One region of the Shewanella carassii genome, then DNA from elsewhere that is predicted to be linked to it. Evidence: predicted binding sites of a transcription regulator. Region 1 holds the regulator's gene; each other region holds the start of a gene.

Evidence for each region. Region 1 encodes sigma-54, which starts transcription at its own class of promoters, with help from an activator protein. Its sites were predicted from a motif close to GTTGGCACGNNNNTNGNNT; they were not measured.
Region 2: fliE (flagellar hook-basal body complex protein FliE) is a predicted target of sigma-54. The motif match lies at 3,735-3,753, and genes of this name have one in related genera.
Region 3: K5621_RS02820 (TorF family putative porin) is a predicted target of sigma-54. The motif match lies at 2,457-2,475, and genes of this name have one in related genera.
Region 4: K5621_RS07220 (flagellar hook-length control protein FliK) is a predicted target of sigma-54. The motif match lies at 3,963-3,981, and genes of this name have one in related genera.

What each region holds. Positions count from the first base shown of each region.
Region 1 covers NZ_AP024618.1:728,281-734,291, reverse strand. Annotated here, with positions in the region: gene lptB (LPS export ABC transporter ATP-binding protein) at 1-720, shown strand, start outside; gene K5621_RS03470 (RNA polymerase factor sigma-54) at 816-2,276, shown strand; gene hpf (ribosome hibernation promoting factor) at 2,308-2,595, shown strand; gene ptsN (PTS IIA-like nitrogen regulatory protein PtsN) at 2,598-3,041, shown strand; gene rapZ (RNase adapter RapZ) at 3,038-3,892, shown strand; gene K5621_RS03450 (HPr family phosphocarrier protein) at 3,879-4,154, shown strand; gene mgtE (magnesium transporter) at 4,238-5,602, shown strand; gene K5621_RS03440 (hypothetical protein) at 5,725-6,011, opposite strand, start outside.
Region 2 covers NZ_AP024618.1:1,565,377-1,571,387, forward strand. Annotated here, with positions in the region: gene K5621_RS07175 (sigma-54 dependent transcriptional regulator) at 1-1,169, shown strand, start outside; gene K5621_RS07180 (sensor histidine kinase) at 1,249-2,313, shown strand; gene K5621_RS07185 (sigma-54-dependent transcriptional regulator) at 2,310-3,641, shown strand; gene fliE (flagellar hook-basal body complex protein FliE) at 3,807-4,139, shown strand; gene fliF (flagellar basal-body MS-ring/collar protein FliF) at 4,181-5,887, shown strand; gene fliG (flagellar motor switch protein FliG) at 5,880-6,011, shown strand, end outside.
Region 3 covers NZ_AP024618.1:600,639-606,649, reverse strand. Annotated here, with positions in the region: gene K5621_RS02845 (DUF3016 domain-containing protein) at 1-226, opposite strand, end outside; gene K5621_RS02840 (hypothetical protein) at 507-812, shown strand; gene K5621_RS02835 (DUF4240 domain-containing protein) at 819-1,328, opposite strand; gene K5621_RS02830 (hypothetical protein) at 1,448-1,843, shown strand; partial or broken gene K5621_RS02825 (HU family DNA-binding protein) at 2,010-2,288, shown strand; gene K5621_RS02820 (TorF family putative porin) at 2,555-3,247, shown strand; gene rimK (30S ribosomal protein S6--L-glutamate ligase) at 3,271-4,176, opposite strand; gene K5621_RS02810 (putative bifunctional diguanylate cyclase/phosphodiesterase) at 4,258-5,985, opposite strand; gene K5621_RS02805 (response regulator) at 5,998-6,011, opposite strand, start outside.
Region 4 covers NZ_AP024618.1:1,573,179-1,579,189, reverse strand. Annotated here, with positions in the region: gene fliO (flagellar biosynthetic protein FliO) at 1-353, opposite strand, end outside; gene fliN (flagellar motor switch protein FliN) at 364-744, opposite strand; gene fliM (flagellar motor switch protein FliM) at 756-1,784, opposite strand; gene fliL (flagellar basal body-associated protein FliL) at 1,812-2,336, opposite strand; gene K5621_RS07220 (flagellar hook-length control protein FliK) at 2,403-3,890, opposite strand; gene fliJ (flagellar export protein FliJ) at 4,025-4,474, opposite strand; gene fliI (flagellar protein export ATPase FliI) at 4,597-5,937, opposite strand; gene fliH (flagellar assembly protein FliH) at 5,906-6,011, opposite strand, start outside.

The DNA of each region.
Region 1 (6,011 bases):
ACCCTGACGGCACAGAATCTGGCAAAGAGCTACAAGAAGCGCAACGTAGTCAAAGACGTCAGCCTGTCGGTCAATACCGGCCAAATCGTCGGGCTACTGGGCCCCAACGGGGCGGGCAAGACTACCACCTTCTATATGGTGGTCGGGCTGGTACAGAGTGACAAGGGCCGTATCTTTATCGATGAAGACGAGCTGACCCTAGATCCCATGCACCTGCGTGCCCGTAAAGGCATAGGTTATCTGCCACAGGAAGCCAGTATCTTTCGCAAGTTGTCGGTACATGACAACATCATGGCCGTGCTGCAAACCCGTAAGGAGCTCAACAGCGACGAGCGCGAGGAACAGCTCGAACAGCTACTGGAAGAATTCCACATTACCCACATACGTGACAGCCTGGGGATGTCCCTCTCCGGCGGTGAACGCCGCCGAGTGGAAATCGCCCGGGCGCTGGCCGCTAATCCAAGGTTTATTCTGTTGGATGAGCCGTTCGCCGGTGTGGATCCCATCTCAGTTATCGATATCAAAAAAATCATCGAACAGCTTAAGTCCCGCGGTTTAGGGGTGTTGATCACAGACCACAATGTTCGCGAAACACTCGACGTTTGTGAGCGAGCCTACATAGTCAGCCATGGACAGTTGATTGCCGAAGGCACACCCGCTGAAATCTTGGATAACCAACAAGTACGCGCTGTGTACTTAGGCGAACAATTCAGGCTATAGTTAGGATCATGTCATCCGGAGGGAATTCCGGGTATTATAGCCTGTTATTATTGAATTTTTTCATTGAAAAATAACGAGTAGGGATTAGCGGTATAATGAAAGCGTCACTCCAGCTCAAACTGGGTCAACAGTTGACCATGACACCTCAGTTGCAACAGGCCATCCGCCTGCTGCAACTGTCGTCCCTTGAGCTGCAGCAGGAAATTCAGGAAGCCTTGGAAGCCAACCCCCTCTTGGAGATGGCCGAGGACAGCCAGGACGACCCCATTGACGCCCATAAAGAAAACGACAGCAGCGAACTAAGTCCCCAGGAAGTCGATGGCTCCACGGTAGAAACCTCAGAGGCACTGAGCAATGAATCTATGCCGGATGAGCTGCCTATGGATACCACCTGGGATGAAGTCTTTACCGCTGCCAGTGCCTCAGGGCCGGCCATGGGCCGTGAAGATGACATGCCCTTCCAGGGAGAAACCAGCGAAGGTCTCTACGAACACCTGGAGTGGCAAAAGAACCTGACTCCGTTTTCCGATACCGACGACGCCATTGCCACCGCCATCATAGATGCCATCAACGAACAGGGCTATCTGACCCAGAGCACAGAGGAGATCCTCGAAGCCATGGGCAACCCTGAGATTGAACTCGATGAAGTCGAGGCGGTACTCAAGCGGATCCAGCACTTCGATCCTGTCGGCATCGCCTCCAGAGATCTGCGCGAATGCCTGCTGATCCAGTTACAGCAGTTCAACGCCGACACCCCACATCTGGCCAATGCCCGCTTGTTGATTGACGAACACCTGGATCTCATTGCCGCCCGTGACTTCCGCACCCTGATGCGCAAGACCAAGCTCAAGGAAGATCAACTGCGTGACGCCATCAACCTGATTCAGAGTCTCAATCCCCGTCCCGGCTTGCTGGTGCAGCCGATGGACGAAGAATATGTGATCCCGGATGTTAGCGTCTGGAAGAAAAATGGCCGCTGGGTCGTGGAACTCAACCCGGACTGTATGCCCAAACTCGGGATCAACCAGCAGTATGCTGCCATGGCCCGCAGTGCCCGCAGCCAATCAGACAGCCAGTTTATTCGTGGCCATCTTCAGGAAGCCAAATGGTTTATCAAGAGCCTGGAGAGCCGCAACGACACCCTGCTCAAGGTGGCCAACTGCATAGTGCAGTTCCAGCAGGGATTTTTCGAATATGGTGAAGAGGCCATGAAACCCATGGTGCTCAACGATATCGCCGAGGCGGTCGAGATGCATGAATCGACCATCTCTAGGGTCACCACTCAAAAGTATATGCATACCCCCAGGGGAATATTTGAATTGAAGTACTTCTTCTCCAGCCATGTCGGTACCGAAGATGGCGGAGAATGCTCTTCCACGGCGATCAGGGCTTTTATCAAGAAGCTCGTGGCAGCGGAAAACCAGAAGAAGCCCTTAAGCGACAGCAAGATGGCGCAGCTTCTGGCAGAACAGGGAATCAACGTTGCAAGACGCACCATAGCCAAGTATCGCGAGGCTATGATGATACCACCGTCGAACCAGCGTAAGAGTTTATAAATCCACAGTTGGAATTTGGAGGAATATTTCTATGCAAATCAACCTGACAGGACATCACATCGAGATCACCGACTCACTACGTGACTACGTGGAAAGTAAGTTTTCGAAACTTGAACGCCATTTCGAACAGATCAATAATGTGCACGTTGTGCTCAATGTACAAAAAATGCAACAGATTGCCGAAGCCAAGATCCACCTCAATGGCGGCGAAGTCTATGCTACTTCTGAACATGCCGACATGTATGCCGCCATCGACGTTCTGATTGATAAATTGGATCGTCAGGTCATTAAACACAAAGAAAAGCTGACAAAACACTAACGATGGAACTGAGTACCATCCTGCGGCCGGAGTGCACCACCTGTGCCACTCCGGGCAGTAAGAAAAAGGTACTGGAGCTGATTAGCGATCTCGCCAGCGCCCAGTACCCCACCCTTTCCTCTCAAGCGATTTTTGAAAGCCTATTGGCCCGCGAAAAGATGGGGAGCACAGGTATAGGTAATGGTATTGCGATTCCGCATGGCCGGCTGCCTGATATCACAGAGCCGATTGCCGTGCTGGTCAAATGCGAAGAGCCTATCGCCTTCGATGCCATAGACAACCAGCCGGTGGACATACTGTTCGCCCTCCTGGTGCCCGCCGAACAATGCCAGCAACACCTGAGTACTCTATCCGCCATGGCTGAAAAGCTCAGCGACAAGGCGATACTCAAGCAGTTGCGTAAATCCAGCGATGCAACCGAACTCTACCAGGTGATCACAGGATGAAACTCGCGATAGTCTCAGGCCGCTCCGGTTCCGGAAAATCCGTTGCCCTCAGGGTACTCGAAGACCTGGGTTACTACTGTGTGGATAATCTGCCCCTGCCCATGATAGGCAGCCTGTTGGATAACCTCCGCGGCAGCAATGATCTGGTTGCCATCAGCATAGATGTGCGCAATATGCCGGATCAGGAAAAGGTGCTGGAACAGCAGTTGGCAGCCTTGCCGGAAAACACCCAACTGACCAGCTTCTTCCTCAACGCCTCCGATAAAGTGCTGCTGAAGCGCTACAGCGAAACCCGCAGACTGCACCCCCTATCCAAGAGCAAAGTCTCACTACAGGACGCCATCAAGCTCGAAGGTAAGCTGCTGGAGCCTATGTCAAAACTAGTGGATCACTACATAGATACCTCAGTCATGAATATCTATGAACTCAGTGATACTGTGCGGGAAATTCTGCTTGGCAGTGTCGATAAAGAACTGGTGATCAACTTTGAATCCTTCGGCTTCAAGCACGGTATGCCCCAGGAAGCCGACTTCATGTTTGATGTGCGCTTTCTGCCCAACCCTCACTGGGAGCCAGCGCTCAGGCCACTGACCGGGCTGGATGAACCTGTGCAGGAGTTTCTCAGCCGCCAGCCACTAGTAAACAAGTTCATCTGGCAGATAGAAAATCTACTGGAAACCTGGCTGCCGCACCTTGAACGCAACAACCGCAGTTACCTCACCATAGCCATAGGCTGCACCGGTGGCCAGCATAGATCTGTCTATGTTGCCGAGCAGCTCGCCAAACGTTTTGGCAATAGCAAACACAAGGTACAGGCTCGTCACCGGGAGCTGAGCAATGGCAAAGGTTGAACGGGAAATCACCATAGTCAATAAACTGGGCCTGCACGCCCGCGCTGCCACTAAACTAGCGGTACTGGCAAGTGAATTCGAAGCCGATATCACCCTGATCCAAGGTAAGAAAAAGGCCTCGGCCGCCAGTGTGCTTGGGCTCCTGATGCTGGAAACCGGCCAAGGCAAGAAGATTCGCCTCATCGCCGAAGGCCCGGATGCCGAACCCGCAATGGACGCTATCTGCGCCCTGATCAACGCCCGTTTCGACGAAGCCAGCTAAAGCCTTAGCGTCACACTCTTTGTTTCTATAACTCCCCGGTCTTGATGTAAAATACCCTCGCTTTGCATAACGGGGGGAACTGCATGCCAATAGAAGCGCTCGACCAAGAGCTGACAGAACAACGTCTTACTCAACTGAACCAAGCTCTTGGCAGTGGTATGTTTGTGCACGTGCGCGACATGCTGCAGCGGATGACGGCTTCAGATATCGCCTTTATTCTCGAATCTTCACCGCCGCGTACCCGTCAGGTACTCTGGCAACTGGTGGATCAGGAGCAGAGCGGCGAGATCCTCGAAGAGCTGGGTGAAGATATGAAAGACCAGCTGATCAGCCTGATGAGTCCTGAGCGTTTGGCGCGAGCGACCGCCGGTATGGATACCGATGACCTGGCCTATGTATTGCGAAGCCTGCCGGACACCCTCTACAAACAGGTACTGCACTCCATGAGTGCCCAGGACAGGGCCAGGGTCGAACAGGCGCTCTCCTATCCGGAAGACAGTGCCGGCAGCCTGATGAACACAGATACCGTCACTCTGAGGCCGGACGTCAATGTCGATGTGGTACTGCGTTATCTGCGTCAAAGAGGCGAGCTTCCTGAAGCCACTGATACCCTCTATGTGGTGGATAGGCGCGATATATTACTCGGTGGCGTCAAGCTCTCCAGCCTACTGACCTGCGATCCGACTGCCGGGATCCGCGACATCATGGATCCCGAGCTTGAGAGCATTCCCGTCACCATGTCAGACAATGATGTGGCTCAGTTGTTTGAACGACACGACTGGGTTTCTGCGCCAGTGGTCGATGGCGAAGGCCATCTGCTTGGACGGATCACCATCGATGACGTGGTTGACGTTATCCGTGAAGACGCCGAACACTCCATGATGGGGATGGCGGGAATGGACGATGATGAAGACACTTTCGGCCCTGTGTTCAAGAGTGCTATTCGCCGCTCTTTGTGGCTGACTTTCAACCTGTTTGCCGCCCTACTGGCCGCCTCGGTCAGTAATATGTTTGAAGGCACACTGGAAAAATTTGCCACCATAGCGATTCTGATGACCATAGTGCCCAGCATGGGCGGCGTTGCCGGTAACCAGACGCTGGCACTGGTGATCCGCGGTATCGCCCTCGGTCACATAGGTCAAAGCAACTCCCGCTGGCTTATCGGCAAGGAGTTGGCCATCGGCTTTCTCAATGGCCTGTTGTGGTCGGCGCTGGTATTCACCGCCGTGTGGATCTGGAAAGGCGATCTGGCGCTCGGCGCCCTTATTGGCGGCGCCATGTTGATCAATATGACGGTAGCCGGTCTCGCCGGGGCCAGCATCCCTTTAATACTGAAAAAACTCAATGTGGATCCTGCACTGGCCGGCGGCATGGTGCTGACCACTGTGACGGATGTGATAGGCCTGTTCGCCTTCCTGGGGTTGGCGACTCTCGTTTTAATGGGCTGAGGCTCCAGCATTGATGAGTCTGAGATCGGGTTTCAATGAACCCGACTCAGGTTTGCATGGCAAAAATGAGAGTGAATCGACTCGCTCTCTATCCGCCGATAGCGGCGACACTGACGCTGACATCAATCGGTAAACCAAAGTATCTTGGGTTCCTCCAGCTCACAGAAGACAGAGACACACTCCCTTCGAGTCACCAGCAGATATTCTTGTAAATCAAGGTTGGTACTGGCCATAAAGCCGCTGCGACTGGTTTCTTGGCGGAACCAACCACCGTTGGAGATTTGAAACAACCAACCATTGGAGAGGCTGCATTCGGTCCAGAACTCCATCAGATCGCCTTCATCGAGAACCCGAAAGCCAACAACAGAACCAAAATGTACCGTGGCCTGGCGGCCTTCAACACTCACTT
Region 2 (6,011 bases), 840 kb from region 1:
ACTTACTGGGTAAGATTGAAGAGCCTTTCAATTACGCCCAGTTGACTGAACTGCTGCATTTTTGCCAGGTTTTTGGTCAGGTTAAGCGGCCACAGGTACCTACCAGTGCCAACCAGACCAAGCTGTTCCGCAGCCTGGTCGGCCGTAGCGACGGTATTGCCAATGTCCGCCATCTTATCAATCAAGTCGCCGGTTCGGATGCCTCTGTGTTGGTGCTCGGTCCTTCGGGGACCGGCAAGGAAGTGGTCGCCCGCAATATCCATTATCTTTCAGAACGTCGTGATGGGCCTTTCATTCCGGTTAACTGTGGTGCGATTCCGCCTGAGCTGTTGGAAAGTGAACTGTTTGGCCATGAGAAAGGTTCCTTTACCGGCGCAATCAGCTCCCGTAAAGGGCGTTTTGAGCTGGCCGAAGGTGGCACCCTGTTCCTCGATGAGATAGGGGACATGCCACTGCAGATGCAGGTCAAGTTGCTGCGGGTTCTACAGGAAAGAGTGTTTGAACGTGTGGGTGGTAACAAGGCGATTAACGCCGATGTAAGGGTCGTGGCCGCGACTCACAGAGATCTGGAAACCATGATTGAAAATGGTGAGTTCCGTGAAGATCTCTACTATCGTCTCAATGTATTCCCTATCGAAATGCCTCCTCTGTGCGAGCGCCGGGATGATATCCCGCTGCTGTTGCAGGAGTTAGTCAGTAGGGTATTCAACGAAGGCAAGGGGCGAGTGCGCTTTACCCAGCGCGCCATCGACTCGCTCAAGGAGCACGCTTGGTCCGGCAATGTCCGCGAATTATCCAATTTGGTTGAACGCTTGACTATCCTCTATCCGGGTGGTCTGGTCGATGTCAACGACCTGCCGGTCAAGTATCGGCATATCGATGTGCCCGAATATTCAGTTGAAGTCAGCGAAGAACAACTGGAGCGTGATGCCTTGGCATCTATCTTCAATGACGAAGAGCCGGTCGATCTGCCTGAAACTCGTTTCCCCAGTGAACTGCCTCCGGAAGGGGTCAATCTCAAGGATCTGTTGGCCGAGTTGGAAATCGATATGATCCGCCAAGCGCTGGATCAACAGGACAATGTCGTTGCCCGCGCCGCTGAAATGTTGGGTATTCGCCGCACCACCTTGGTGGAGAAAATGCGCAAATACGGCATGAGTAAAGACTAACGTCCTGATAATTTGGATTTTTAAGTTGGCATAAAGTCTGCATTAACCCTGTCAGCATCGTATTTTTGACGGGGTTAATATGTCTGCAAGCCCATTGGCTCAGCTCGAAACCATTTCTCATCATGGCCGCGAATGGATCCCGGTAAGGGAAGCCGCCAATATGTCCAATCGTATGGAACATATTCTGCAGGCCATGCCTTCGGGCGTTGTTATTCTCAATGGTGACGGCTTGGTCAGTGAGGCCAACCCGGTTGCTGAATCCCTGTTGGGCTTGCCCCTGGTCGGCCAGCGCTGGCTGACTATCATTAATCGTGCCTTCGCGCCGCAAAAAGACGATGGTCATGAAGTTTCCTTGCGCAATGGTCGCCGAGTGAAGCTGGCGATTACACCTCTGACGCCGGAGCAGGGCCAGCTGATTATGCTGACCGATCTCACCGAAACCCGGCTATTGCAGCAAAACCTTTCCCACCTCGAACGTTTGTCTGCATTGGGGAAAATGGTTGCCACTCTGGCGCATCAAATACGTACTCCTCTTTCTGCCGCTTTACTCTATGCCGCCAATTTGGGCAGCCCGAGGCTAGATGCCGGCTCCAGAGAGCGTTTTCAGGGCAAATTGCTCGACAGGCTTTCCGAGCTGGAGCAGCAGGTCAATGACATGTTGCTGATCGCTAAAGGCAGGCAAGAAGAAGCCTGCGACAGAGTGCCTTTTTCGGCAGTGTTGGAAAAAGTGATGGCCAACTGTGAGCCCATCGCCGCTAGGCAAAATGTCGAGTTGAGTCTGCAACTCGAAGGCGATAGCGAAATGCTGGTCAATCTGCACGGTCTGAGTTCCGCGATCAATAATCTGGTGATCAATAGCCTGGAAGCCGGTGCCACCAGAGTCATTCTGCGCCTGAGCTGCGAACAGGCACTGCGCCTCGATGTGATAGATAATGGCAAGGGGCTAGATAGCAAGATGCAAAAGCAGGTGTTGGAGCCTTTCTTCACCACCAAGCGTCAAGGCACCGGCCTTGGGTTGGCTGTGGTGCAGTCAGTGGTGCGCAGCCACGGCGGTAAATTGGACCTCAGCTGTAAGCTGGGCGCAGGTTGTACCGTCACGCTGACATTCCCGCTGACGACAGACTCTCAAGGAGGCGTGGCATGAGCGAAGCAAAAATTTTGTTGGTGGAAGACGATGCCGCGCTTCGGGAGGCGCTGCTCGATACCTTGTTGCTGGCCAGTTATGAGTGTGTCGATGTCGCCAGTGCCGAAGAAGCGATAATGGCTTTGAAAGGCAATCGTTTTGATATGGTGATCAGCGATGTGCAGATGGAAGGGATCGGCGGTATGGGGTTGCTTGATTATCTGCGTCAGCAACATCCGCAGTTGCCCATCCTGTTGATGACTGCTTATGCCACTATCGACAATGCCGTCAGCGCAATCAAATTGGGAGCGGTGGATTATCTCGCCAAGCCGTTTGCCCCCCAGGTACTACTCAATCAGGTCAGCCGTTACTTACGCCCCAAGGTGGTTAACGGCGGCCCCGTGGTGGCCGATGAAAAGAGTCTGGCCTTACTGGCACTGGCGCAGCGGGTGGCTGCTTCTGAAGCCTCTGTGATGATCACTGGTCCCAGTGGTTCGGGGAAAGAGGTGCTGGCGCGTTACATTCATCAACATAGTCAACGGCCTGAAGGGCCTTTTGTGGCGATTAACTGCGCCGCCATCCCGGAAAATATGCTGGAAGCCACCTTGTTTGGCTACGAGAAAGGTGCCTTTACCGGGGCTTATCAGGCGTGTCCCGGTAAGTTTGAACAGGCTCATGGCGGCACCCTGTTACTCGATGAAATTTCCGAGATGGAGCTGGCATTGCAGGCCAAGCTGCTACGGGTGTTGCAGGAGCGTGAGGTTGAACGCTTGGGCGGCCGCAAGACTATTAAGCTCGATGTCAGGGTACTGGCAACTTCGAACCGGGATTTGAAACAGATGGTGGCCAAGGGCGAGTTTCGCGAAGACCTTTATTATAGGATCAATGTGTTTCCGCTTGCCTGGCCGGCACTGAATCAAAGACCGGCGGATATTATCCCGTTGGCCAAGCATCTGTTGGCTCGCCATGCCGAAAATGCGGCGATTAACCCAGTTCCGACTCTCAGTGATGCTGCGGTGCGGCGTTTGCTGGCCCACCGTTGGCCGGGGAATGTCCGAGAACTGGATAACGTGATCCAGCGAGCATTGATCTTGAGCCAAGGGCAGATAGAAGCGGGCGATATTATTATCGATCTGCAGGATGTCACCCTGGGAGATGCCACGGTCCCGGAAATGCCTGAGGCGCTTGGTGATGAACTTAAGGCCCAGGAACATGTGATTATTCTCGAGACTCTGGCCCAGTGTCAGGGCAGTCGCAAGCTGGTGGCCGAGAAACTCGGGATTAGTGCCCGTACTCTTAGATACAAGATGGCTCGTATGCGTGAAATGGGTATCGAAGTACCAGCCTAAGCTCTCCTAAAGCGGCGTTCCAGCCGCTTTTTACAATTCTATTCTTGATATATGACACAGAACCCTGATATTTATTTCAGGGCTTCAATTTTTTTTGGCAAACTAATTGCATAAACCTGTTTAACGCAGGTTTATCGTCAATTCACTGACGACAGGAGTGAGAAGATGCAAATAGGTGCCAATTCTTTATTGCAAGAAATGCAATCACTGAAAGGTGAAATTGCCCCAACGGGATTTCAGTCTTCGCCTGTCCGTCAGGTGGGCAACACCACAGGAGCCGATTTCGGCCAGTTGTTGGCCCAGGCGGTTGGCAATGTCAGTGAGTTGCAAAGCACATCATCTAACTTAGCCACCAGGCTGGAAATGGGTGACACCACAGTGTCCTTATCTGACACTGTCATTGCCCGTGAGAAAGCCAGCGTCGCATTCGAGGCCACAGTGCAGGTGCGTAACAAGCTGGTCGAAGCCTACAAAGAGATTATGAGCATGCCGGTTTAAGGCTTGCTCACATCAAAGATCCCGGATAACAGGAACGCGCCGTGAGCACAGAATTAGTAGCAGGATCCAATGTTCCCGCCGGTGGAACAACGCTGGATGGGGTCCAACAGGAAAATAAGTCGGGTGTATTGGGCTCCCTCGGGGGCGTTGATATGCTGCGGCAGATCACCATGATCCTGGCATTGGCTATCTGTCTGGCACTGGCGGTATTTGTGATGATCTGGGCTCAGGAACCGGAATACCGACCTCTGGGCAAGATGGAAACCCAGGAGATGGTGCAGGTGCTCGATGTTTTGGATAAGAACCGGGTGCCTTACAAGATAGACGTCGATGTGATCACTGTGCCTGAAGACAAGTATCAGGACGTGAAGATGATGTTGAGTCGTGCCGGTATAGACTCCAGCGCCGAAGCCAAAGATTACCTGAGTCAGGATACCGGCTTTGGTGTCAGCCAGCGGATGGAACAAGCCAGGTTGAAGCAGAGTCAGGAGATGAATCTGGCTCGGGCGATTGAAGAGCTTAACAGTGTTACTCGTGCCAAAGTGATCCTGGCATTGCCCAAAGAGAATGTGTTTGCCCGCAATCGTGCCAAGCCCAGCGCCACAGTGGTGGTCAATACTCGCAGGGGGGGGCTGGGTCAGGAAGAGGTCGATTCGATAGTGGATATCGTTGCCTCGGCGGTTCATGGCATGGAACCCAGTCGAGTCACAGTAACTGACTCCAACGGTCGTTTGCTGAACTCAGGCAGTCAAGATGGGGTATCTGCCCGCGCCAGACGCGAGCTTGAGCTGGTGCAACAAAAGGAAAACGAATACCGCACCAAGATTGACTCGATTCTGATGCCCATTCTCGGTCCGGAAAACTTCACCTCTCAGGTGGATGTCAGCATGGATTTTACCGCGGTCGAGCAAACAGCCAAGCGTTACAACCCGGATCTGCCGTCACTTCGCAGTGAAATGACGATAGAAAACAATAGTATCGGTGGCACAACAGGCGGTATTCCTGGCGCACTTTCCAACCAGCCGCCGATGGAATCCAACATTCCTGAACAAGCCAGTGAGGCGACAGACAGTAGCGTTACCAGTGGCAACAGCCATAGAGAGGCGACTCGCAACTTCGAGTTGGATACCACCATCAGCCATACTCGTCAGCAGATAGGCGTGGTTCGCCGGGTCAGTGTCTCCGTGGCGGTCGACTACAAGACAGGAGCGGCCGGTGAAAACGGTCAGGTCGCCAGAGTGCCTCGCACTGGTGAAGAGATGGCGAATATCCGCCGCTTACTGGAAGGTGCGGTTGGCTTTAACAGCCAACGGGGCGACATGATAGAAGTGGTGACAGTGCCCTTTATGGATCAGCTGGTTGAAGACCTGCCCGAGCCTCCACTGTGGGAGCAGCCCTGGTTCTGGCGGGCGATGAAGCTTGCCATCGGTGCCTTGGTGATTTTGGTTCTTATCCTGTTTGTCGTGCGCCCCATGCTTAAGCGTCTTATCTACCCTGATGGCCAAAATCTGCCTGACGAGCCTGCGCTGGGACATGAACTGGCAGACATAGAAGATCAGTATGCTGCCGACACTCTGGGCATGCTCAACCGACCAGAAAGTGAATACAGTTATGCCGATGATGGTTCGATTCTGATACCGGATCTGCACAAAGATGATGATATGATTAAGGCCATACGTGCTTTGGTGGCCAATGAACCTGAACTGTCCACCCAAGTGGTGAAGAACTGGTTGCAAGAAGATGCCTGAAAAAAAAGCGGATAAACCAGCCGAGCGCGGCTTCGATGTCAAGAGTCTCAACGGGATTGAGAAGACCGCCATTTTGTTGCTGAGTCTCAGTGAAGCCGATGCGGCCTCTATTCTCAAACATCTG
Region 3 (6,011 bases), 130 kb from region 1:
ATGAGGAAACGTCTTTATCCAAGGCTTTGGTCAAGGTCTCGAACAGACGCTGTTCGTAACGGGATTGCAGCTCGCTGGCAGACTTGATATCCCGAAAATCCTTGGGTGACTGCCACTCAATTTTGACCTTACCCGACTCGGTCACCGGGTTTTCATCGACCTTGTCGGCCGCCAGCGCCGAGCCAGAGGCCAGGGCAGCTGCAAGTAACAGATATCTGATTTTCATCTCAGCCTCCTTTGGGAGCGAATGTCAGTATGCATTTGGTTCAAACTCAGAGTATAAAATTTAACCTGAATCCGGGCTTAACGCAAAACTAATATGCGAACATCATCCTGTTATAAGTGATTATTTTATTGTGTTATTTTTATCTCATACCACAAAAATGCGTTAACCTGAGTATCAATTTGTAGCGACGCGACCCAACTTTCAAACAACACGGCTTGAGTCGGGCCCGAGGAAGTACTCTAATAGCAAAGCTAAAAAACCAGTCACAACAGGAGCGCCAGTGAAACTCTCACCGTCTTTGCTGATTACTTTGGGACTCTTTACCGCCCTGGGAGTTGTTCTCGTGGCCATCAATCAGGACGCCAAACCCAAGGGTCCGGAAACCTGGAGCGCCTTCATTTATACCCATGGCTTCGATTCGGGGCGTTATATCAAAGAGGACGATTTTAGCGACTATGCCAGCTGTAAGGCGTTTGCCATCGAGAAGTCCCAGGCCTCGGAGGGGGCACCTTGGGAGTGTGGCAGCTACTGCCGCTTCGACTCCCGCCGCCAGGGCTTTCAGTGCGAGCAGATGCGCAACGACTAAGCCTGCTTAGAAGGGGAAACGGGCGCTTAGCTTGGGGTAAAGCTTGCGCAGTGCCTTGGGTTGATCGTTGAAACGCTTGCCCTTGGGCTGACTCAGCCCCGAAGGCACAAAAGGCAACTCTTTCCCGGTACGGGTCTCGTATAGCTGGCCGGCCAGCAGATCTATCTCCTCAACAAAAGGATAGGCGTAACCATTCAGCTGCGGCCAAACGTCCAGCTCTCCCAGCGAATCCGCTGCATTGCAGGCCGCCTGATAACGCTCCTTACCCAGAGTCACCAGGAAATTGCGAAACTCGGCAAAGCCATAATCTGAATCGACTCCGGCGATGATGTAAGCTGCTCCCCAGAGATCCCAGCTATAACTCAGTCTGAGCTGCCGGGCAAAGTGCTTATCAAACTCGGCCAGATCATCATCGCTCAAGTCTTGCAATTTTTCGGTCAAACGTGCCTGGAGTTCCTGTTGGTCCTGTTCGGGATAGTCGCGGCTGACCAGCTCCCAAAACTGCTCTTCTGTCATTGAGTGTTATCCTGCCAAAAATGTCGGCGGTTATTTTACCGCAAATAGTGGCCAAAATCCGACTGGACTCCCCCCTGGGCTTTCCATAGACTTAGGCCAATTTCTCACAGGAGTCATTTATGTCCAACTCAAGACCAATACCCCTAGTAATGCTTGGTATCCTCTACCTGGTACTGGCCGTAGTTGCACTGTGGCGTACAATCAATACAGGCGCCCTGGACCTGTTTACCCTAGGGGTGATCCCGGTTTTGATCGGCATGTTCCTACGCACATCCTGGTCATTGTGGGCCCTACGCATCTATCTCTTTATTCAGACACTAGGACTACTGGCATTCGCCACTACGGCTCTGATAGCGCTGCAGATAACACCTGAAGATGTCAAACTGGAACTGGCTGGGCGAAATATCCCCTTGTTGCCGCTGGCGGCTGTGTTGTTGGCCTTGCTGGCATTCCAGTATTGGGTGGCTTTTTCGGCCAAGACCAAACGCTTTTTGCAGCAGGAAAAGTCTAGCTAGATGGCACCGATGACAATAAATCAGCGACCGGCTCACAATTTTGTGTCTTTTTAGTTAAAAAATAGTAGATAAAGCCCAAGAACCCCGCTGAAATGCCTTTTCAAGCCAAAAACCTTATGGCATGTTAGACGAGCAATAACAAACTTATCGACGGAAAGAAGAGACGCTCCAGATGAACAAAACTGAACTGATCGCTAAAATGGCAGAACACGCCAACCTGTCCAAGGCCGAAGCTGCCCGCGCCCTCAAGTCGTTCGAAGTAGCAGTGACCGATGCCATGAAAGAAGGAACTAAAATCTCCATCGTAGGCTTTGGCTCTTTCGAAACTTCAACCCGTGCCGCCCGCACAGGTCGTAACCCGCAAACCGGTAAAGAGATCCAGATCCCTGCCGCTACGATTCCCAAGTTCAAGGCTGGCAAATCACTGCGTGACAGCGTCAACTAAACCGCTTTTCACGAATGAAAGCGCCTCATATTGAGGCGTTTTTTATTGCCTGCGGTTTCCCATTCTCGACTGCACAAAAGCAGTGCAGCCCGCCCCAGCAGAATGCAACACTTTATTAACCAGTCTTGCAATCAAAATCTAACTATTTGTATTTAATGTTCATTTAAACTTGGCATGGGATTCGCTCATTCCGCACAGACAATAACGAGTGTCTGCACCGGTCAAGCTTGTCCGGTTCCAGAACCTAAACCATCGAGGGGATGAGAATGAAACACACCAAGTTTTCACTGTCAGTTATTGCGGGTCTGTTGTTGCTGGCCGGCGAAACCCAGGCCGCTGTATCGGGGAATATAGGAGCTACCTCCAACTATCTGTGGCGCGGCACCACCCAGACTGATGATGCGGTCGCCGTCCAAGGCGGTATAGACTATAGCCACGACTCGGGCTTCTACCTGGGAACCTGGGCCTCCAATGTCGACTTTGGTGACGACACCAGTTACGAACTCGATTTTTACGGCGGTTACTCCGGCACCCTAGGCGAAGACTTTGGCTATGACATCGGCTATCTCTACTATGGCTATCCGGATGCCGAAGGCGATATCGACTTTGGTGAGCTGGCGCTGACCCTCAGCTGGAAGTGGTTTGAGTTGGGTTATGCCAAGGTGGTCAACGCCGGTGATGACGTGGCCGCAGCGCCACTGGATAACAAGGATTTGAGCTATATCCACGCCGGGTTCAGCTATCCCATCACGGAAACCGTGACGCTGACAGCACACTATGGTTATTCAGACGGTGATGTGGTGCAGAGCTGGTTCGGGGTTTCCGACTACGCCGACTACCATTTGGCCATCAGCAAGGAAACCGGCATAGGCTCAGTCTCCTTTATGGTGGCCGATACGGATCTGCCGGACGACGATGCCAAGATAGTGCTCAGCTATGTCTATGAGTTCGAATTCTAAGGATGGGAAAGCCCGAGGCGCAATCAGGCGATGACTGGACGATTGCGTTTACGGGCGGCAACCATTTTTTCGATATGCTCCACTATCGGCTCGGCCACCTTGATACCCGTGGTCAGCTCTATACCTTCGATACCGGGAGCCGAATTGACCTCAAGCACTAAGGCGCCGCGCTCGGAGCGAAGAATATCCACCCCGGCCACGGCCAACCCCATCGCCTTGACTGCATCAATGGCGGTCTTGCGTTCCTGAGGGGTAATCTTGATCTTCTCGGCGCTACCACCCAAATGCAGATTGGAACGAAAATCTCCCTCAGGCCCCTGACGCTTCATGGCCGCAACCACCTTGTCACCCACCACGAAGCAGCGGATATCACTGCCGTTGGCTTCTTTGATATATTCCTGCACCAGAATGTTAGCCTTAAGCCCCAGAAAGGCTTCTATCACGCTCTCGGCGGCCTTTTTGGTTTCGGCCAGCACCACGCCGATTCCCTGGGTGCCCTCCAAAAGCTTAATCACCAGCGGCGCCCCACCCACCATGGCGATGAGATCCGGAATATCATCCGGCTTGCTGGCAAAGCCAGTGACCGGCATACCCACCCCTTTGCGAGAGAGCAACTGCAGTGCCCGCAGCTTATCCCTTGAGCGGGCTATGGAGATAGAGTCATTGGCGGCGTATACCCCCATCATCTCGAACTGGCGTACCAGGGCACAGCCGTAAAAAGTCACACTGGCATGGATCCTCGGGATAATGGCATCAAAACCGGCAAGCTCTTCACCTTCTAGATGAATACTGGGCTGCACCGAATTGATATTCATATAACAGTTAAGCGGATTGATCACCCGGGCCTGATGGCCGCGCCCTTCACAAGCTTCCACCAGCCTGCGGGTAGAATAAAGCTCTGGAAATTGAGAGAGAATACCGATTTTCATGTTTGAGAGATCCGCCAAAGAGTTATGGCCCAGCAAAAGAGGTGGCATCTTTGACTATCCCTTACCAATAGGCAAGCAAAATCAAACATCCCCCTCGGTCAGCAAAGGTAAAATTTGCTGCGCCTCAAAGTCCTCGGGCCGAATCGGCCGACAATAGAGGTATCCCTGCAGCAGATTGCAACCCCGCTCACGACAAAACTGCGCCTGCGCTTCGGTTTCTATGCCCTCTGCCACCGACACCACGTTAAAACCGTTGGCGAAGTTAATCAAGGCCGATAACAAACGTTTACCGCGTTCATCCTGCTCAACCGAGGCCACAAAACTCTTGTCGATTTTCAGTACATTGATAGGAAAATATTTGATGTGCTCAAGGGACGAAAAGCCGGTGCCAAAGTCATCCAGTGACAACACCACACCAAGAGAGGCAATCCGCTCCAACACCTTGGCCAGCTCCAAAGGCTCCTCAATCAGGGCATTTTCGGTGAGTTCCAGCTCCAGCTGCGTTGCCGGCAGTCCGCTCTGCTGCAACACCCTGACAATGGTCTGATATAGGGTTTCACGAATGATCTGCGATGGCGACAGGTTGACCGCCACAGATAACTGCTTCCCCCTGGGGGTCAGCATCGCAAGCCACTTAACCGTTTGCGCGCAGGCCTGTGCCAACACCCACTCGCCTATCTCATCTACCAGGCCTATCTCTTCGGCTATCGGCAGGAAACTGTCTGGCGCCAGCAGGCCATCTTCCGGATGTTGCCAGCGCAGCAAGGCCTCCATACCCAACAACTCGCCGGTAATCGCATCAAATTTGCCCTGATAAAAGACCCTGAACTCATCCCGCTCCAGCGCGGTTCTCAGGCCCATTTCGATACGGTTGCGAAACCTCACCTCCCTGGCCAACTCTTCGGAATAAAACTGGATCTGATTCCGGCCCATTTTTTTAGCGCGATACATGGCAATATCGGCACACTTGAGCAGCTCAGAGCTATCGCAAACCAAGTCGCTATATACCGCTATACCGATGCTGGCACCGATAAGCACCTCATGCTCTCCAAGCGGAAAAGGCTCTTCAAAGGCCTGTTGCAGCCTGTTGGCCACGACCATAGGGAAGTATCGATTCTCGGACTCTGTCACCAGCACCACAAATTCATCACCGCCGAGGCGGGCAATGAGATCTCCTTCCCTGAGCGCCGCGCTGAGACGGTTGGCCACTTCCACCAGTAGGACATCTCCCACCTGGTGCCCTAAGGTGTCGTTGATACCCTTGAAATCATCCAGATCCAAGAGGATCACCGCCAGCATGTCCTGATGACGCTTGACCTGACTCAAGGTGCGATTCAGACAGAGTTCAAAACCGTAGCGATTGACCAGCTTGGTCAGGGAATCATGTTCGGCCAGTTCTTTGAGTTTCTCGTGGCTTTGGCGCAGTGCCAACGCCATCGAGGCCCGCTGTTTAGCGTTGCGAATTGCGCGGGTCAAGCGACTGGTATTCACTTCATCCTTGAGCAGAAAATCCTGCGCTCCCAACTCGATGCAGCGCTGGGCCAGCTTGTCGTCCTCATAACGGGAGATCATCACTACCGCGGTCTGCTCCCCGGCAGATTCATTGAGGCGGCTCAAGACCTCCAGGCCATTGGCATCGGGCAACATATAGTCGAGCAATATGCCGTCGAAACGCTGCTGACAGGCAAACTCCAAGCCCCTCTGGGCGCAGTTGGCCTCCATCACCTTGAATGCCAGGGAAGATTGATCCAAGGCGCGGATGATAGCGGCTCTGTCTATCTCATCATCATCGATCAACAGCAGATTCATGCTTTCCATCCCTCAGGCTTCCGGCA
Region 4 (6,011 bases), 840 kb from region 1:
GGTTTTACCCTGGCCTGCCTGAGCTTGGCGGCAAAGCTCTCGTTGTCTATGGTCACCGGCCGCTCCAACTTATCAACCAGGGAGACTTGCGCCGCGGTAACCCCCAGTAGGTATTGCTGTCCATCCAGCTCCACCAATACCAGCTTCTCTTTCTGCCCCAGCGGAGTAACCGCCAGCGTCTTGATAGCCGATTGGCTGCCGGGAACAAGATTGAGACGTTTCACCAGATAAGCCAGCACAAAAATCAGTGCCAGCACCAGGATAAGTCCGCCCATCATACTGGCCATGGTCGCCAGGCCGTTACCGCCATCGTGAGTCAAGGCGGTTGCCGCCTGGGTCGTTGTTTGTGTCATGGGCACCGGCTTATTTCAGTTTCTTGATACGTTCGGTCTGGCTGATGACATCCGTCAGACGGATACCGAACTTGTCGTTGACCACCACCACTTCACCGTGGGCAATCAAGGTGCCATTGACCATCACATCCAGAGGTTCACCGGCAACCCTATCCAGCTCCACTACCGAGCCCTGGTTGAGCTGCAATAGGTTGCGGATGCTGATAAAACTGCGTCCCACCTCCATAGAGATAGTCACCGGGATATCCAAAATGGTATCCAATTTAGCGGCTTCCTCTTCGGACAAGGGTCTGGCATCGCTTTTCAGCTCATCCAAATCAACCGCCTTGGCCTCTTCTTCAGCCTGTTCGGCCATGGCGGCAGCCCAATCGTCCATCTCTTCAGTACTCATTCTCTATCACCTTATATTTCCGAGATATCCTTGGATTTACCCTTACGGGTTACCAGCTGCAGTTCGGTCTTGACCGTTTCCGGACGCGGGATCTTGTCACAGATCTTCAGCGCCAGATTTTCCCTGACCCGCCCCAGTTTACATCTGTAAGTGGGCAAGTCTTCTATCTTCATAACGATATGCTCTGGCAATTCAACCGGGATCACATCACCGGCCTTGAATTCCATCACGTCTCTCAGTGTTATCTGTTTTTCAACAAGGCGTGCATCGAACCCGACCTCAACGTCCATGATCTCGTCTTTCAGCGCCTGAGACCAACGCATATCGGTATCTTGTTTGTCGCTTTGAACCCCGGCATCCAGCAGTTCACGAATAGGTTCTATCATGGAGTAAGGCATGGTGATGTGGAAATCGCCACCACCGCCATCCACTTCAATATGGAAAGAGTTGACCACCACCACTTCGGTCGGGCTGACAATATTGGCCATCGCCGGGTTGACTTCCGAGTCCAGATAGTCGAACTCGACATCCATCACCGGCGCCCAGGCATCTTTGTAATCTTCAAAGATAATCTTCAACAGCAACTGCACTATGCGCCGCTCTGTCGGAGTAAATTCCCGCCCCTCAATCTTGGCGTGAAAACGGCCATCACCACCAAAGAAATTGTCCACCAGAATAAATACCAATCTGGCTTCCATGGTGATCAGCGCCGTACCCTTGAGCGGACTAAAGCGCACCATATTCAAACTGGTAGGCACAAACAGAGTATGCACATACTCGCCAAACTTGAGCATTTGTACGCCATTAATCGAGACTTCTGCAGCCCGGCGCATCATGTTGAACATGCTGATCCGCAGGTGACGGGCAAAACGTTCGTTGACGATTTCCAGAGTCGGCATTCGACCACGAACAATGCGATCCTGAGACGAAAAGTCATAGGATTGAGCCTCAAATGCCGACTCCTCCGTATCCTCTTCTTCGACGTCATCCACACCATGAAGCAGCGCATCAATTTCGTCTTGGCTTAATAAATCACTCACGATATTGCCTTCGCCTCTTAGTCCCTGTTACTGCATCACAAAGCCGGTAAATAACACTTTTTCAACGACTTTACGGCCGGTAACCGGTTGCAGTGTATTTTGTACATTGAGCAGCGCCAACTGCCTGAGTTCATCTTTACCCGCCTGGCTGCTGAGCTTTTCAACATCGGCGCCGCTGAAGGTAGTCAGCAGTGCATCTTCAATCAAGGGAATATGCTTCTTGAGCGTGACGTCATCATCACTCCCTCGCACCATGAGTTGTACCTTGATCTCTACCAGCCTGGAACGGTTGGCTCCCGGCAGATTGAACAGAAATGGTCTTGGCATGGCCACATAAAAAGCTTCTCGACTATTATTGGCCTGCACTTCCTCGGTTTGTGTCTCACTACTCTCTTCCTGAGTAACCGCTTCATCTGAACTGCCCAGAAAAAACCACAGGCCAACACCGACCAACAGCAAGACCGCGAAACCTATGCCACCGAAGATAAAGAGTTTCTTTTTACTTTTGGGCGCCTGCGCCTCTTGCAGTTCAAGCTCTTCTTGTTCTGCCATGTTTTGTCCTATCCCTTAATCTACCGCACTGCCCGCGGAAAAATGCCATCCCTATAGGTTACCTGTTCAGGCGTAATAATCTATACCCGAGCCATAACTTGTTGTGCGATTTGCGCTTTGTGTTGTTTCTTCGGCGGAAATTTCACCTTCTACGCCATCTTGAGCAAAGCCACCGCCATTACCACCTTGCGGCTCACCCTGCTCGCGCCCCCCCTGAGAGATATGGCTATCGGCCAGATTCATTCCCTGTTCCTGCAGCATTTCCCTCAGTCTGGGCATCGCCTGTTCCAACATATCTCGAGTTTGAGCTTGAGTGACGTGGAACTGAACTTGAGTCTGATCACCGTGCACCTGAACCCTAACCATCATGGCTCCAAGTTCCGGAGGGTCGAGACGAATTTCGGCTTGCTGCACCCCATTGCTGACCATGGCAATCAACTGCTGCCGCATCACAGGGGCAAAACGTTGCACCATATCGGCGGTCTGCACTGACTGTTCCATCCCCTGTCTCAAAGACAACTGAAACTGGGCCATCTCGCCACGCTGCGCAGGTTGTAATCCTTGTTGATGCAGCTGTTGTTGGAATGGACTGATATCTGTTTGTGTCGAAGCGGCATCGCCCTTGAGTGCCTGATGTATAGCATCACTGACAGGGCTGCGCACCTCTGTGCCCACCTGAGCACCTTTCATCTCGGTCTTCAACAAACTGGCGAGGACCTCTTTGGTGGCCGTTTTGTCACCCTGGCTATCAGCACTGACAGTGGTAGCTGCGGCGGCGACCTCCGTCCCCAATTTGCCGGAGGCATCCAGTTTGGCCTTATCAACAACGGCCGAAGGCGCCAAGATATTGTCACTCTTACCACCATCAGTATTGAGATTTCCCTCTCGAGCCAATGCCGCCATACCATCAAGGGGCGCCGCCTTGGTTACAGGCTTGCCGCCATCTGGCCACCCCATCTGTTGTTCAGGGCTTTCCAATGGACCGGCGTTGTTCGTCTTAGCGCTGGCCTTATCGGCAGCAAACAAAGATGGGTTCTGTGTGTCGGCACCTTGACTCGTTTCATCAAGCATCGGCTCAAGCGTATCTGACTCTGCAGCTTCGCTATCTCCCTCTTTATCAAGGGCCCCCTCCAAACCATCACTGGTCGATTCCTGCGCCAATTTCAAGGTCGCTAACAACTCAGCTTGTTCCTCTGGGGATAGGGCGTTGAATTCATCTTCATCAAGCCCCGTCAGGGCAGCAATCTGTTCCTGCAGGCCAGCGGCCTCCGACAAAGAGGCTTCACTGTCTGCGTCTACCGGCAACTTTTTGCCCATGGCAATCTGACCTAAGATCAATGACACATCGACCTGGGCCTCTTCTTCCGCATTATCCGCAGTGAGGCGCGGTTCAGAGAATTCCCGCTTGGGACCTTGAGGCTCGAGCGAAAACTTAGCTTTTGCATGTTGGAACTCGGAAAGAAATGCCTCATTATCAGATGGTTGCAATGCATCTTTGGCAGTAACTTCCTTACTGCTGGCACCACCGATAAAGATATTGGATAACTGCTGCATGCCTTCCTCCAGCATACTGACCCACTCAGGCAAAACCGGGCCAGCTCAGAATAATTGTCTCTACTTAAAATAAAGCAAAATTCACGCCAATTAGAAAGGAACTATTGAATTTAAAGGAAATCGTAGTCAAACACTCAGTGGTTAAGCTTACGCCGATAAAATTGCTGCGAAGCAAACTCATCAATGAGCTTTTGTTCTTGTTTGGCGGCTTTGGCTTCCGCCTGCTGGGCTTTTTTCTCTAGCAACATCTCCACCGCCTTACGCTTTTGTTGCTTTTCCAACCAATGTTGCTGCCGATAGCCACGCTGCTTATCGGCCTCGGCAACCACGGCGAGTTGTTGTCCGATGGCATCATCTACCTGACGCACAAATCGATGAAACTGTTGGTAATAGGAGGCGCCAATACTCTGCCCCTGCTGGGCATCAAGCTGCTTCATATAGTCGAGCCGGTATTCCCGCAATGATTGCAATTGAGACTGACGCCTCTGACACTCCATTTGCGCAGCTTTAAGTTGCAGTGCCGCCTGCTCTTCGGCTTCGACCGCCAGTTTCAACACTGTGTGCAAAGGATCGGATTTAGCCATCTAACGTACTGTTCCTTAAAATTGCTTGCCTTGTGGGTCTTAACTCGGATCTCAATCGAACTCAGGCCCCTATTGTCACTGCATTTTTTTGTCGAGCACCGACACTCCGGCACTCAATGGCGTTACACCTTGCACTGGGCTGCGAGCTGCCCCAACATCTGCTGACAATCGCTGAAACTGATCGCATCGCGCATCCCCTGTCGTAAAAAGGCGTTCATGGCAGGCTGTAAACGAATAGCATTGTCGATACGCGGATCCGAACCTTGGGAATAGGCACCAATGGAGATCAGATCCCGGTTTTGCTGGTAGAGCGAATAAACTTGCTTGACCCGCCGCATCGCTTCCAGGTGCGCCTCGCTTATCACCATAGGTGCCACCCGACTGATGGACGCTTCAATGTCTATCGCCGGATAATGCCCTGAGTCGGCCAAGGCCCGTGACAACACTATGTGACCGTCCAAAATGGCCCGCGAGGCATCGGCAATGGGGTCTTGCTGATCGTCCCCTTCGGTAAGCACTGTATAAAAGGCGGTAATCGAGCCCTGCCCTTCACCGCCATTGCCGGCGCGCTCGACCAAACGGGGTAACTTGGCAAATACTGAAGGCGGATAGCCCTTGGTTGCCGGTGGCTCACCGACCGCCAGGGCAATTTCCCGCTGTGCCTGAGCGTAACGGGTCAGGCTATCCATTAATAACAGGACGTCATAGCCGAGATCACGAAAATACTCGGCTATTCGAGTCGAGGTTTCGCAGGCACGAAGGCGCATCAAGGGGGAGGTATCGGCCGGTGCGGCTATGACCACAGAGCGGGCCCGCCCCTCTGCGCCCAAGATCTCTTCGATAAATTCTTTCACCTCCCGGCCCCGTTCCCCCACCAGGCCAACCACGATAATGTCGGCCGTGGTGCCGCGAGTCATCATACCAAGGAGCACACTCTTACCCACGCCGGAGCCGGCAAAGAGCCCCATACGTTGGCCCTTACCCACGGTAAGCATGGCGTTGATGGCTCTGACGCCTACATCGAGCGGTTCGGTAATTGCCCTTCTGGATAGAGGGTTAATGGCGGGGCTGTGGCGCGAGGCTTGTTCATCTGTGTGTAGGGCGCCCATACCATCGAGCGGCTGGCCGTTACCGTCCAGCACCCGGCCAAGGAGACTCAAACCGACGCTGAGCCCAGTTTGTTCACCGAGCGGCATCACCTTGGCGCCGGGAAGCACGCCCCTGAGTTCTTCAACCGGCATCAGATACAATAGCTCATCATCAAAACCTATCACCTCGGCGATAAGCTTTCCCGCCATAGTATCTATGGCGCAGAGACTGCCGACAGGTGCCCGGCAACCACTGGCTTCCAGCGTCAGACCAACCACCCGTACCAGCTGGCCGCTGGCAACCGCTTGAAACGGTGACTGTTTTTCAGCCAAGTGTTTGAGTTCACTCAGCAGTTGGCTTCGGCGCTGCTGTATCATGAGTGTCTCCTTCGCTGGGCTGTTCGCCCTCTTGGCTTGCAATCTCTGCCTTATCGTTTATCGCGGCAGTT